Regions from separate parts of the Neorhizobium sp. 05N33 genome, predicted to be linked through region 1. Evidence: predicted binding sites of a transcription regulator. Region 1 holds the regulator's gene; each other region holds the start of a gene.
What was found. The regulator LexA, encoded in region 1, represses DNA repair genes until DNA is damaged. The targets are predictions, from matches to a motif close to TGTTCNNNNTGTGTTCNG.
Positions count from the first base shown of each region.

Region 2: AC1DLT_RS07330 (2'-5' RNA ligase family protein) is a predicted target of LexA. The motif match lies at 2,385-2,402, and genes of this name have one in related genera.
Region 3: AC1DLT_RS15550 (helicase-related protein) is a predicted target of LexA. The motif match lies at 1,936-1,953, and genes of this name have one in related genera.

Region 1 covers NZ_JBFTNK010000016.1:33,910-38,088, reverse strand. The annotation lists gene AC1DLT_RS26475 (ComEC/Rec2 family competence protein) at 1-1,282, shown strand, start outside; gene lexA (transcriptional repressor LexA) at 1,263-1,982, opposite strand; gene AC1DLT_RS26465 (VOC family protein) at 2,183-3,052, shown strand; gene kdsA (3-deoxy-8-phosphooctulonate synthase) at 3,056-3,904, shown strand; gene eno (phosphopyruvate hydratase) at 4,015-4,179, shown strand, end outside.
Region 2 covers NZ_JBFTNK010000002.1:603,876-608,054, reverse strand. The annotation lists gene AC1DLT_RS07340 (methyl-accepting chemotaxis protein) at 1-1,075, shown strand, start outside; gene AC1DLT_RS07335 (VOC family protein) at 1,096-1,578, opposite strand; gene AC1DLT_RS07330 (2'-5' RNA ligase family protein) at 1,659-2,315, opposite strand; gene AC1DLT_RS07325 (nuclear transport factor 2 family protein) at 2,501-3,919, opposite strand; gene AC1DLT_RS07320 (helix-turn-helix domain-containing protein) at 4,015-4,179, opposite strand, start outside.
Region 3 covers NZ_JBFTNK010000005.1:152,388-156,566, reverse strand. The annotation lists gene AC1DLT_RS15550 (helicase-related protein) at 1-1,857, opposite strand, end outside; gene AC1DLT_RS15545 (DUF3309 family protein) at 2,582-2,737, shown strand; gene AC1DLT_RS15540 (YMGG-like glycine zipper-containing protein) at 2,779-3,036, shown strand; gene phbB (acetoacetyl-CoA reductase) at 3,289-4,017, opposite strand; gene AC1DLT_RS15530 (acetyl-CoA C-acetyltransferase) at 4,158-4,179, opposite strand, start outside.

The DNA.
Region 1 (4,179 bases):
CGACCGACCGTCGATCAGCCTGCACAATGTGGCGCTGTCCGCGCTCGTCATCATCGCCATGTCGCCCTCGGAAATGCTCGGGCCGAGCTTCCAGATGTCGTTTGCCGCCACCGCCGCCCTGGTCGCCGGTTATGCGCTCTGGAAACAGAGGGCCGAAGGCCGCGATCCTCAGCCTCTGCCGTTCCGTCACCGCATGGTGATGCCTATCCTGGCATCGTGGAACTTCGCAGCCGGCGTCTTCGTCACCTCGCTGATCGGCGGCGTTTCGACCGCGATGTTTTCGGTCGAGCATTTTCATCGCATCGCCACCTATGGCCTCGCCGCAAACCTCGCAGCCATGCCGATCATCTCCTTCGTGGTGATGCCGGCCGGTCTGGTCGGCATGCTACTGATGCCCTTCGGCCTTGATGCTCCCTTCATGAAGCTCATGGGCCTTGGCCTGGAAGCGGTGATCGCTATTGCCGGGCACGTGGCTGCCTGGGGTGGCGATGTCGGGATAGGCCGCCAGCATCCATGGTTCCTGACGGTCTCAACGGCAGGCTTCCTGCTGCTGACCCTGCTCAGGACGAAGCTAAGGCTGATCGGTCCGCCGCTGATGGTGACCGCTCTGCTGCTTTCCTGGCATGAGCGATCGACGCCTCTGGCGGATATATTGGTCTCGGAAGACGGGACAATGGTGGCGCTCGTAAACGGGGAACAGGTTTCCACCAACCGCGCCCGCCCGCCTGATTTCATCTACGACCAGTGGAAGAGGGCGCTTCTGCTCGGCGACCCGACCAAACCGGACATGTCGCCGGCCAGGGACAAGCCGCCCGACCGCAAACCAGCAGGCGCAAAAAACGATAAGCGCCGCGAGTTGACCTCGGCGGAACTCGAAACAGTGAGGTTGCGAATAAGCCAGGTGACTTCCGACCGCTTCACCTGCGAGCCTAAGGCCTGGTGCGCCGCAAGCACGGGCAATGCCATCATCGTGGCCGTAGAAGACGGCCGTTACGCCGGCGCTGCCTGCGACGCCGCCGATCTTGTCATCGCCCCGCGGGCACGCTTCGACCGATGCCGGTCCGGCGGACTGATGATCAATGGCACGACGCTCAGAAAGACCGGCGCGCTGGAGATTTCGCTGAACGACACGGGCGACATGCGACGCTGGCAGGTCCGTGCCGCAATGGCGGCCGAGGACCGGCCCTGGACTAGGCACCGCCACTACGATTGGCGAAGCCAGAGTTTCGACAACGCGTTGCCGGAACCGCTCCGGCAGCTGATCAGTGATAACGGCGGATGAGGCCGACGAGCTTGCCCTGGATCTTCACCCGGTCAGGCCCGAAAATGCGGGTCTCGTAGGCGGGGTTGGCGGCTTCGAGCGCGATCGAGGCGCCGCGGCGGCGAAAACGCTTCAGCGTCGCTTCCTCATCGTCCACCAGCGCCACGATGATGTCGCCGGGATTGGCCGTCGTGCCGTTGCGAATGATCACGGTGTCGCCATCGAGAATGCCTGCCTCGATCATCGAATCGCCCTTGACCTCCAGCGCGTAATGCTCGCCGGAGCCGAGCATCTCGGCCGGCACGGAGATGTCGTGCGTGTTGTTCTGGATCGCCGAGATCGGCACGCCGGCGGCGATGCGGCCCATGACGGGAACGGTCGTGGCGTTCGACGAGCCATCGTTGGCCGCGAGTTTCTGAGGTGCTGCGGCCGGCTGCGGTTTGCCGAGGCTGCCCTCGATGACGCTGGGCGAAAAACCGCGCCGCGGCTGAATGCTCGGCGAATAGGCTTCCGGGAGCTTGATGACTTCCAGCGCGCGGGCCCGGTTCGGCAGGCGGCGGATGAAGCCGCGCTCCTCGAGCGCCGTGATCAGACGATGGATTCCGGACTTGGACGCAAGGTCGAGCGCGTCCTTCATTTCGTCGAATGACGGCGGGATACCGGATTCCTTCATGCGTTCGTGAATGAACAGAAGCAATTCCTGTTGTTTGCGCGTGAGCATCTTTTGGCACCCTCAGAGTCGGAAACAAATCCAGAACGGACACTATATGTTCCATATGTGTTCCGCAAGTCCCTAAATTTCTGTGAAGTATGATGATTTTTTCTTCATAGATGCGTGCCAGATATCTGGTGTCACACCACTTGCGCGGCGCCAGCCCGCTGCCAAAGTAGCTTTGCGATTCCAATTCAGGGGGCCCTCGCGTGAACGCAAGACCGATCGATCATCTCGTGCTGCCGGTGGCGGGACTTACCGCTGCGCGTTCCCGGCTCACGGAGCTCGGTTTTACAGTTGCGCCGGATGCTTTTCATCCTTTCGGCACCGCCAATGCTTGCGTGTTCTTCTCGGATGGGACCTACCTGGAGCCGCTGGCTCTTGCCAACCGACGCCATGCGGGTGTTGCGGCAAAGCGCGGCAACGTTTTCACGGCTCGCGATCTCGCCTTCCGCAAGACGTCCAACCGGCAGGGCTTTTCCGCTCTCGTTGTCGCGACCCGCGATGCGATGGCCGATCATGCGCGTTTCAAGATGCGCGGCGTTTCGGCAGGCGACGTGCTCGAATTTTCCCGCGGCATGATCCTGGCCGACGGTTCCGAGACGCAGGCGAGCTTCCGGCTGGCATTCGCCGGCGATGACCGCGCGCCCGAGTTCTTCCTGTTTTCCTGCCAGCGCATCAACCCGCTGCCTGCCGACCGCGAGCTGGAGCGGCATGCCAATACCGTCACCGGCCTGAGCGAAATCATCCTGTCGGCCCCGACACCTGCCGATTTCGCTCCGCTGGTCGAACAGGTGCTGCTGACCAAGGCCGCGCCGGAGGCTGCACCGCTCCAGCTTGCCGCGGCCAATGCCCGCATCCGGATCCTGCAGGATCGGGAGCTCGAGGCGGAATTTGCGGTTCAGCCGACCCCGGGCGCCGAAGGACTGCGCGGCCGGGCGGTCATCTTCAAAACCGCCGATCTTGCCGTGACAGAGATCACCCTTGCTGCTAATGACGTCGCATTCGTCCGCCGGGAGGGCCGCGTTCTCGTCTCGGCGGCGCCCGGCCAGGGTGTTTTGTTCGGCTTCGAGGAATAGATCATGGAAGTTACCGCAAACTCCAGCGTCTCCGTCGGCGAAGGAGGCGGCAAGGTGGTTTTCGCGCAGAACGCAAAACTGTCGCTGATCGCCGGTCCCTGCCAGATGGAAAGCCGCGACCACGCCTTCATGATGGCAGGCGCGTTGAAGGAACTCTGCAGCAAGCTCGGCATCGGCCTCGTCTACAAGTCCTCCTACGACAAGGCCAACCGCACGTCGATTTCAGGCAAGCGCGGCCTCGGGCTCGAAACCGCCATGGAAATCTTTGCCGACCTCAAGAAAGAGTTCGGCTTCCCGGTTCTGACCGACATTCACACGGAAGAGCAGTGCGCCGTCGTGGCCGAGACGGTCGACATCCTGCAGATCCCGGCCTTCCTCTGCCGCCAGACCGACCTGCTTATTGCGGCGGCCAGGACCGGCCGCGTCATCAACGTCAAGAAGGGCCAGTTCCTGGCGCCTTGGGACATGAAGAACGTGCTTGCGAAGTTCACCCAGAGCGGCAATCCGAATGTGCTGCTTTGCGAGCGCGGCGCGTCCTTCGGCTATAATACGCTGGTCTCCGATATGCGCTCGCTGCCGATCATGGCGTCAATGGGCGCGCCGGTGATTTTTGATGCGACGCATTCGGTGCAGCAGCCGGGCGGGCAGGGCGCTTCGACCGGCGGCGACCGCACCATGGTGCCGGTGCTGGCGCGCGCAGCCGTGGCTGTCGGTGTCGCCGGCGTCTTCGTGGAAACCCATCAGGACCCCGACAATGCTCCCTCGGACGGCCCGAACATGGTGCATCTGAAGGACATGCCGCGGCTGCTCGAAAAGCTGCTTGCCCTCGACGCCGTCGCCAAGGCGGCGTGAGCGCGCCCACAAAAAGCACGCAAACTGCTTCGATTGTAATTTTCGTGTCATTGATTATGAGACATTTTCAGTGACCTCGTGACGTCAAGTTCAAACCCAGGGAGAGACCCTTGACCGCCATCACCGATATCATCGCCCGCGAAATTCTCGACAGCCGCGGCAATCCGACCGTTGAGGTGGATGTCTATCTGGAAGACGGTTCGATGGGCCGTGCGGCCGTTCCGTCGGGCGCCTCCACCGGCGCACATGAAGCCGTCGAGCTGCGTGACGGCGGC
Region 2 (4,179 bases), on a different contig from region 1:
CGCCGAGATCAAGCTGTTTTCCACGGCGCTCGGAGACGTTGGTCGTTTGGCGGACGCGATCGGCATGATCGCCCGGCAGACGAACCTCCTGGCGCTGAATGCCGCGATCGAAGCGGCCCGTGCGGGCGAAGCCGGCAAGGGTTTTGCCGTTGTCGCCGCGGAAGTGCGGGCGCTTTCGTTACAGACTTCCCAGACCACAAGTTCGATCCAGGTCACGCTCGATCAACTGAACAGCCGCATCGATCGGCTGGTGACGGCCGGCGAAGGCGCCAGCCAGTCGGCCGAGGGCGTCAAGACGACCGCGATGAAGGTCCAGGGCTCATTCAAGGGCGTCGAAGGCGTCATGACCCAGATCCTCGACAACGCGTCTTCGCTTGCCGGGACCACCGAGACCGTCGACCGGCAATGCGGCGAGTTCGCCTCTTCGATCGCTTCCGCCGCAAGCGCGATCCTGAAATCCAACGACCAGCTGCAGCAGACCTCTTCCCGCGTCGGCGAGGTGGTGACGATCTCCGAGCGGATGATCCAGACGACGGCGAGCGTCGGCATCGAGACGCCGGACAGCCCCCATATCCGCGCCGTGATGGCCTATGCCGCCGAGGTTTCGTCCGTCTTCGAGGCAGCCGTCAAATCCGGCCGCATCGACCTCGGCGCCCTGTTTGATCGGCAATACGCGGCGATCCCCGGCAGCGATCCCGTGCAATACATGACGCGCTTTACGGAGTTCACCGACGCCGTCCTGCCGCCGATCCAGGAACAAGCAGCCGAAAGCGACCCGCAGGTGGCATTCTGTGCGGCCATCGACGAAAACGGCTATCTGCCGACCCACAATCGAAAATTTTCGCAGCGCCAGCGTCCCGGCGACGTGAACTGGAATACCGCCAACTGCCGCAACCGGCGCATCTTTAACGACCGTGTCGGCCTGGCGGCTGGCCGCAACAAGGAACCTTTCCTGCTGCAGACCTACCGTCGAGATATGGGCGGCGGCCAATTCGTGTTGATGAAGGACATTTCCGCTCCAATCACCGTCAACGGGCGTCACTGGGGTGGGCTGCGCCTCGCGATCAAGGTCTGATATCGGCAGGTGGCGTTGCGTCATCCCGCGTAGGCAGCGTCCAGTTTGGCAATTTCGATCTTTTTCATCGAGAACATGGCCTGCATGACACGACTGGCCCGGGCGTTGTCGCTATCCGTCAGCATGGTCGCCATCCTGGCATAATTGACCTGCCAGACGAGGCCGAAACGATCCGTCAGCCATCCGCAGGGCTGCTGCTGGCCACCTTCGACGAGCTTGCCGTAATAATGGTCGATCTCATCCTGCGTCTCGCAATGGACAAGGAAGGAAACCGCGCCGTTGAACTTCGCCAAAGGTCCGCCGTTGATCGCGGCAAAGCTCTGGCCTTCGAGCTCGAAGCCCATCGCCATCACCGAACCCTTCAAGCCAGGGCCGGCGTCGCCAAAGCGCGAGACATCGGTGATCTTTGAATTGTCGAATATCGAGACGTAGAAATTGACCGCTTCTTCGGCGTCGTTCTCGAACCAGAGATGGGGCACGATTCTATGTTTCTGGATGACCATCATTCTCTCCTCAAATGGGTGACCGGCCACAGGACGCCCGCGCTCCCGTCGGCCCGACATGTTCACGAAATTCTTTTCCGTCAGATCGTCATGCGGAGCTGTTCTGGCCGCATCGGATAAGCAGGGGCATTCGGATCGAAACTCCATCTCCCGAATTCCTCGTGCCGGGTTTCGCCATAATGGCTGTAGACCAGCATGAATTCCCCGGCGATCCAGGCGTAGTTCCGCTCGATAGGCATGGGTTCAATTCGGCCGCAGCCATAGATCAGCGTCACATGCGGGGCGGCGTCCGCCATCCAGACATTCGGTAGGTTGTGTCGGGTGAGGGCATGACGCAGCATCTGCGCGAACTGGTTGACAATCGGATTGCCCTTGGCGCGATACAGGGCGAGGTGACGCCTGCCTCCAAACAGGCCGCTGCTGTCGAGCGTGATCGGTATAGGCCTTGCGTGGATGCCGGCCATGACCATCCTGGTTGCCTCGATAAGCGCCAGGGGCGGCTCATCGAACTCTTCCATGCAAAGCAGGCTCATATGAAGAAGATCGGCGGGATAGGCATCGCGAGTATTCTGGTTTGTCGCGTGAATCATGGCATCGCCATGCATGATGAGACCGAGGGGAGCGGAAGGCTTGAGCACGAACATCAGCTTGCTCTTCCGCCGTTCTGGCCGGTTGGGTAGCTGCCAGCTCTCGCCAAAGGGGAACGAGAGCTGGCTAGCGTGCTTGCGCAAGCTCATCTTGCTACCGTCATAGTAATGCGACCTCATGCCGTTGAATGATTTTTAGCGAGACTCCTTGGATGAGTAAAGAACAAATGCGGAACAATTGCAATCATGGTTAATTTGCGAGCCGCTCCGGCACCGGCTTTAGCGGATAAGCCTGCCAGAAGAAGCTGTCGGCCGCCGCCTGGTCCTCCTCAAGTTCAGCGGGTTTTCGACGCGCGTTCGGCGGCGCGCTGGGTGAGCGCCCTGTCGCCGGTCTCGTCCGTCGCAATCATGGTCAGGGCGGAAATTTTCCAGCTGCCGTTAACCTTGGCGAGCTCGTAGCGGTAACTGCCGATCAGCACCCAGAGATCAGTTCCGATGCGATGGGTCGCCTGGAAATCGGCCTCGGCGGTCGCCTTCTCGCCTTGTAAGCCCGTGATCGTATGATTGGTCACGAGATGCAGCGTCTCGTCGAAACCCGGCAGGAAACCGGACCATTGCCGGATCACCTCATCGGCCGGTTGAGCAATCGGCTTGCCGCCCCAGAGGCTCGTATAGTCAAGCGTCACCTCGTCGGCGAAGGCGCGACGTACCCGATCCCATTGATGCCGGTCGGCGCCTGCGGCGATATCGGTGATCGTGTCGATGATCGCCGCACGGTCCTCGGGATTGGTCTGCCGGATCGCATTGACGCGGGTGAAATGCGCTGCCGCGGCGTCCGCCGCAATCGTCACCGGCTCCGATCGGTCGTAGAAGTCGAACTGACTGATACCGTCGAGCCAGAGTTCCGACTTTTCGCCCGGCAGCAGCGCGTAAAACGCATGCGCACCCTGCGGCACGGCAGCTCCCTCCGAATGAACGATCAAGGTCGGCTTGTCGAGCTTTGCCCCAAGCGAAACGGAATCGTAGGTCAGCCACGGCTCCCAGGAGGCGAGGTTGAAGCGGTTGTCATATTGCGGGATAAGGCCGCGATTGGCCTCCGTGTAATAGGGGACCCGATACATGAGCGAGGCCTTGTCGGTCGTGCTGGCGGCGGTGACGATCCTTGGTTCATCCCGGCGCTCGGAGGCCACCGCCTCGCGTGACGTGGCGATCAGCTTGGAAACGCCGTCCGGCCCGCCATAGACCTGCTCGACGATCTGTCGGTTGTGCAGCCATGGTGCGACCAATGCGACGGCAGCGAAATTGCCATTGTCCGTCGCCGCCGCTGCCATGTATCCGGCCGACGCGCAGATGCCGAGCCCGTTGATGTTGGTCGCATCCACTTCCGGCAGTGTCGCCATGAATGCGGCCGCGGCAGCGATGTCGCCGGTCTTTTCGGCCGGATCCTCCTTGAAGCGGATTTCACCGCCCGACTGTCCCCAGCCGCGATGATCGAAGGCGAGTGCGGCAAAACCGCGGTCCGCCATTTCGCGGGCATAGAGGCCGGACATCTGCTCCTTGATGGAAGTCCAGGCGCCGCTAACCACCACGCCTGGACGTTTCTCGCCGGCTCTGTAGTCCGGTGGCAGATAGAGCGTGCCAGCGAGCGCCGCGCCCTGGTTCTCGAAGGAAACGCTGCGGGTCTGGATATCCTCCGCGAGGGCAGCGGAGGTCATCATCGCGACGCAGAAGGTTGAAAAAGCAGCGGCTTTCATGGCGTTCTCCCATCTTGGTTACAATGACGGGAATTTGGCAGTTACGCAGAAGCGGCACAGGCGCAGATCTTGGCGTTCGCTATGCGATTATTGCTTCAATCGACCCTGAAGGCAGCGGGCGTCGTGCCCGTGTGGCGACGGAAATGCTGGCCGAACCGCGAGACATCCTCATAACCGACCCGGGCCGCAACGGAGGCGATCGGCAGCCGCGTGGTCTTCAGAAGCAGCTTGGTGAGTTCCATCCGCTCATGGATGACGTA
Region 3 (4,179 bases), on a different contig from region 1:
CGACAGATCGTCGAGCGGCTTCAAAACCGTCGCGATGTGATGATTGACGAAACGCTCGAGACGGGCGAGCACATGTTCGCGGGCATGACCGGTCAGCTGCTCGTCGGCAAGCAGGATGACGCGCGGACGCATGACATGGTCGCTCGCCGCAAGACGGGCGATAGGCTCGCCGAGCCAGCGCACGAAACCATCGGATCCGACCGCCAGGTCGTTATTGCCCGATGCATAAAGCCTTGCCGCCCGCGCCTCGAATTCGAGCGCCAGCGCTTTCTGGGCGGCACCTTGCACCGCCTTGGCGTCGGGCCCCTCGGTTCCCGAAACGGGCGTGAACCGGAAACCGGCCAATTGCCCGACGTGATGTCCCTCTACAAAGACATCGCCATTCACACTGATTTCAGCTTCCAGCATCGCATTCTCTCTCAGGCGCTTCATGAGCACAGATGTCCTGCGATCAACAAAGCGTTTCGTCAACCTTTCATGTAGCGCGTCCGATAACCTATCCTCTATTTCCCGTGTCTTTTCTTGCCAGTGTGTCGGATCGGCAAGCCAACCAGGGCGATTAGAGACGTAGGTCCAGGTCCGGATCTGCGCTATGCGGGCCGACAATGTGTCGATTTCACCATCGGTGCGGTCGGCGCGGCGGACCTGTTCCGCCATGAATTCTTCGTTCACCGTCCCGAAGCGCACAAGATCGGAAAAAAGAGTCGAAATAAGGTCGGCGTGCTGCGCCGGCGCAATTCGTCGGTAGTCTGGCAGGGCACAGGCCTCCCAGAGTTTTTCGACCCGCTGCGGGGTGGTCGCTATGTCCTTGATTTCGGGATAACGCGAAAGATAATCAAAGGCTTGGCTGTCGGTCGCAGGAAGCGCCCGCGTCAAGCCCAGAAGGGTCGGCGCAGCATCCAGGCTTTCCCGCAGGGCTTTGAGCGACGAAAAATCGAGGTTTTTCGACCGCCACTGCAGCACTTTGACCGGATCGAAGTGGTGGCTTTCGATTCGCTCGACCAACTCGTCTTCGAAAGGCGCGACCTGGCCGGTCACGCCGAATGTCCCATCCCGCACATGCCGCCCGGCGCGTCCGGCGATCTGCGCAAGCTCGGCCGGATTGAGGCTGCGGAACTGGTAACCGTCGAATTTGCGATCCTGGGCGAACGCCACGTGATCGACATCGAGGTTGAGACCCATGCCGATCGCATCCGTCGCGACGAGATATTCGACGTCGCCGGACTGGTAGAGGCCGACCTGCGCATTGCGGGTGCGGGGGCTGAGTGCCCCGAGCACCACCGCCGCGCCGCCGCGCTGACGGCGAATGAGCTCGGCGATCGCATAAACCTCGTCGGCCGAAAACGCCACGATCGCAGAACGCTGCGGCAGGCGGGTGATCTTTTTCTGGCCCGCATAAAAGAGCTGCGAGAGGCGCGGCCGCTCGACGATGGTTATTCCCGGCAGAAGCCTCTCGAGGATCGGCCGCATGGTCGCAGCCCCCAGGAGCAGCGTTTCATCGCGCCCGCGCAGGTGCAGGATTCGGTCGGTGAAGATATGGCCGCGCTCGAGATCGCCGGCGAGCTGCACTTCGTCGATCGCCACGAAAGAGGCTTTCGTCTCGCGCGGCATGGCCTCGACGGTGCAGACGGAGAAGCGTGCATTCGGCGGAGTGATCTTTTCCTCGCCGGTGACCAGCGCCACCTGGGAGAGGCCAACCTTTTCGACAAGACGCGTGTAGACCTCGCGCGCCAGCAGCCGGAGCGGCAAGCCGATCACGCCGGTACCATGCGCCACCATTCGCTCAATGGCATAATGGGTCTTGCCGGTATTGGTGGGTCCGAGGACGGCGGTGACGCCGCGCCCGCTGAGGATCATGGGCTGGAAATTCAAAGCCTGGTTCCATGCATCACATAAGGCTCGGAGTTTGGCGTCTTCACCCAAAACTCAAAGCCACGCAACACATGGCGATCTCGGCGGGCAAACGCAAGCCTCAAGAATGGCTTTTGCGGCCGAAGGACGATCGCTGAAGGCGGCAAATCGAGGCTCGGCGATTCGAATTTTAAATGCAAAGGAACAGACGCGAACGAATCGGAGACGAATCGCAGACTCAAGAAGATTCAGCTTTTGTTCACCGCTATATGTTGATGCGACTCTCGCCTTCCCCACGACATCCTGAATCTGCATCAGGATTGGGTGCATGCAACCGAAGGATTCATCCCGAAGCTGCGCTTTCACGAAGAATCGGAAGAGTCAATCCATTGATATGGTTAACGTTTTATCAATCGATTCAGGCCGTCCCACGCTCCTTCGAGCACGGAATTAAGATTCAGGCCAAAGGCGGAACGAATCACCGACGAATCACAGACATCCATGTCTTCGCCATTTGTTCTCACAAGATATGGTAGGTGTCACCGCGAGAGACCCGCAAGAAAATCGTCGTGGTAGAAACCTCAAAAGCGAATCGTTCAGGTGCCATTAACATTGGCTAACGCACTTTAACCACATGTGAGAGCACACGTTTGCAAGCCATGGAACAAAAATCGCGGCGCTACGTTTCCTCGCCAAATCCATCTCGGATTGTCTAGCGGAGTAGAAGATCATGCTCGGAACCGTATTGCTCGTTATCCTCATTCTGCTGCTCATTGGCGCCTTGCCGAATTGGGGATATAGCCGGGGCTGGGGCTATGGTCCGTCGGGCGGATTGGGCCTTGTAGTCCTTATCATCATTATCCTGCTGCTGATGGGCAGGATTTAAAAGCGGCGTAGCCGTGTGTACCAAGGGAAGGGAAAACTAACATGATGAAGAAGATCTTGATTGCGGGCTGCATGATCGGCACGCTCGCCTCCTGCACCGCGACTGAACGCGGCACGGCGATCGGTGCCGGCACCGGTGCCGTCATTGGTGGCGCAGTGTCGAACAGCTGGGGTGGCGCAGCAGTCGGCGCAGTCGCCGGCGGTCTTGTCGGCGCTGCAATCGGTCACTCCTCGGAGCGCCGCGGATACTGCATCTATCGCGACCGTTACGGCCGCCGCTATGAGGCCCGTTGCCGCTAATCGCGGACTATAATCCAGTCCCTCAGGACCGGCGCCCGAACAATCGGCGCCGGTTTTGTTTTGCCTCCAGGAGACTGTCGGCGTTAACCTTTGGCCAAAGGCGGAACGAATCGCCGACGAATCGGCGACATCGCCTGTTTCCCGCTTTGTTCACCGCAACATCTCGTGGAAAAACAACTCGTTAACCATATGGATAAGCCATTTCGGCGCAGCATTATGCGCCGAAACCCGCTCAAAAGTTAATGCCGCAAATCAGCTGGCGAAGAATTGGCCGCCATTCGCCGTCAGCGTCGAGCCAGTGATGAAACCGGCATCATCGGAGGCAAGGAAGACGACGCAGCGGGCAATCTCTTCCGGTTCGCCGAGGCGCCCGACCGGGATCAGCGGAATGATCCGCTCGTTCAGCACCTTTTCCGGCACCGCCCGCACCATTTCGGTGGCGATATAGCCGGGGCAGATGGCATTGACGGTGATGTTCTTTGCAGCACCTTCCTGCGCCAGTGCCTTGGTAAAGCCGAGATCGCCGGCCTTGGCCGCCGAATAGTTCACCTGGCCCATCTGGCCCTTCTGGCCGTTGATGGACGAAATGTTGACGACCCGGCCGAACCCGCGGTCGCGCATGCCATTCCAGACGGGATGGGTCATGTTGAACAGGCCGGTCAGGTTGGTCCCGATCACCTCGTTCCACTGTTCAGGCGTCATCTTGTGGAACATGCCGTCACGCGTAATGCCGGCATTGTTGACGAGCACCTCAATCGGGCCGAGTTCGGCCTCCACTTTTGCGATGCCATCGACGCAGGCCTGATAGCTGGAGACATCCCACTTGAACACCGGAATCCCGGTCTCGTCGTGGAAGGCTTTCGCCTTTTCCTCATTGCCCGCAAAATTTGCCGCGACACGATAACCTGCCGCCTTCAACGCGACGGAGATGGCTGCCCCGATCCCACGCGTTCCTCCCGAAACCAATGCAACCCTGCTCATGCGGCCGTCCCCTTTTGCGTTGTGATCCGATCCTTCTGTGTGACCGGATACTTACCTATTTTGACATGCTTTCATCGGGGAGATAGTCCCGCCACGAAGTTTTGCAACGCCGGCGGGATTATCCACAATCTTCTAAAATATCACATGGCCTCAAGGCACATG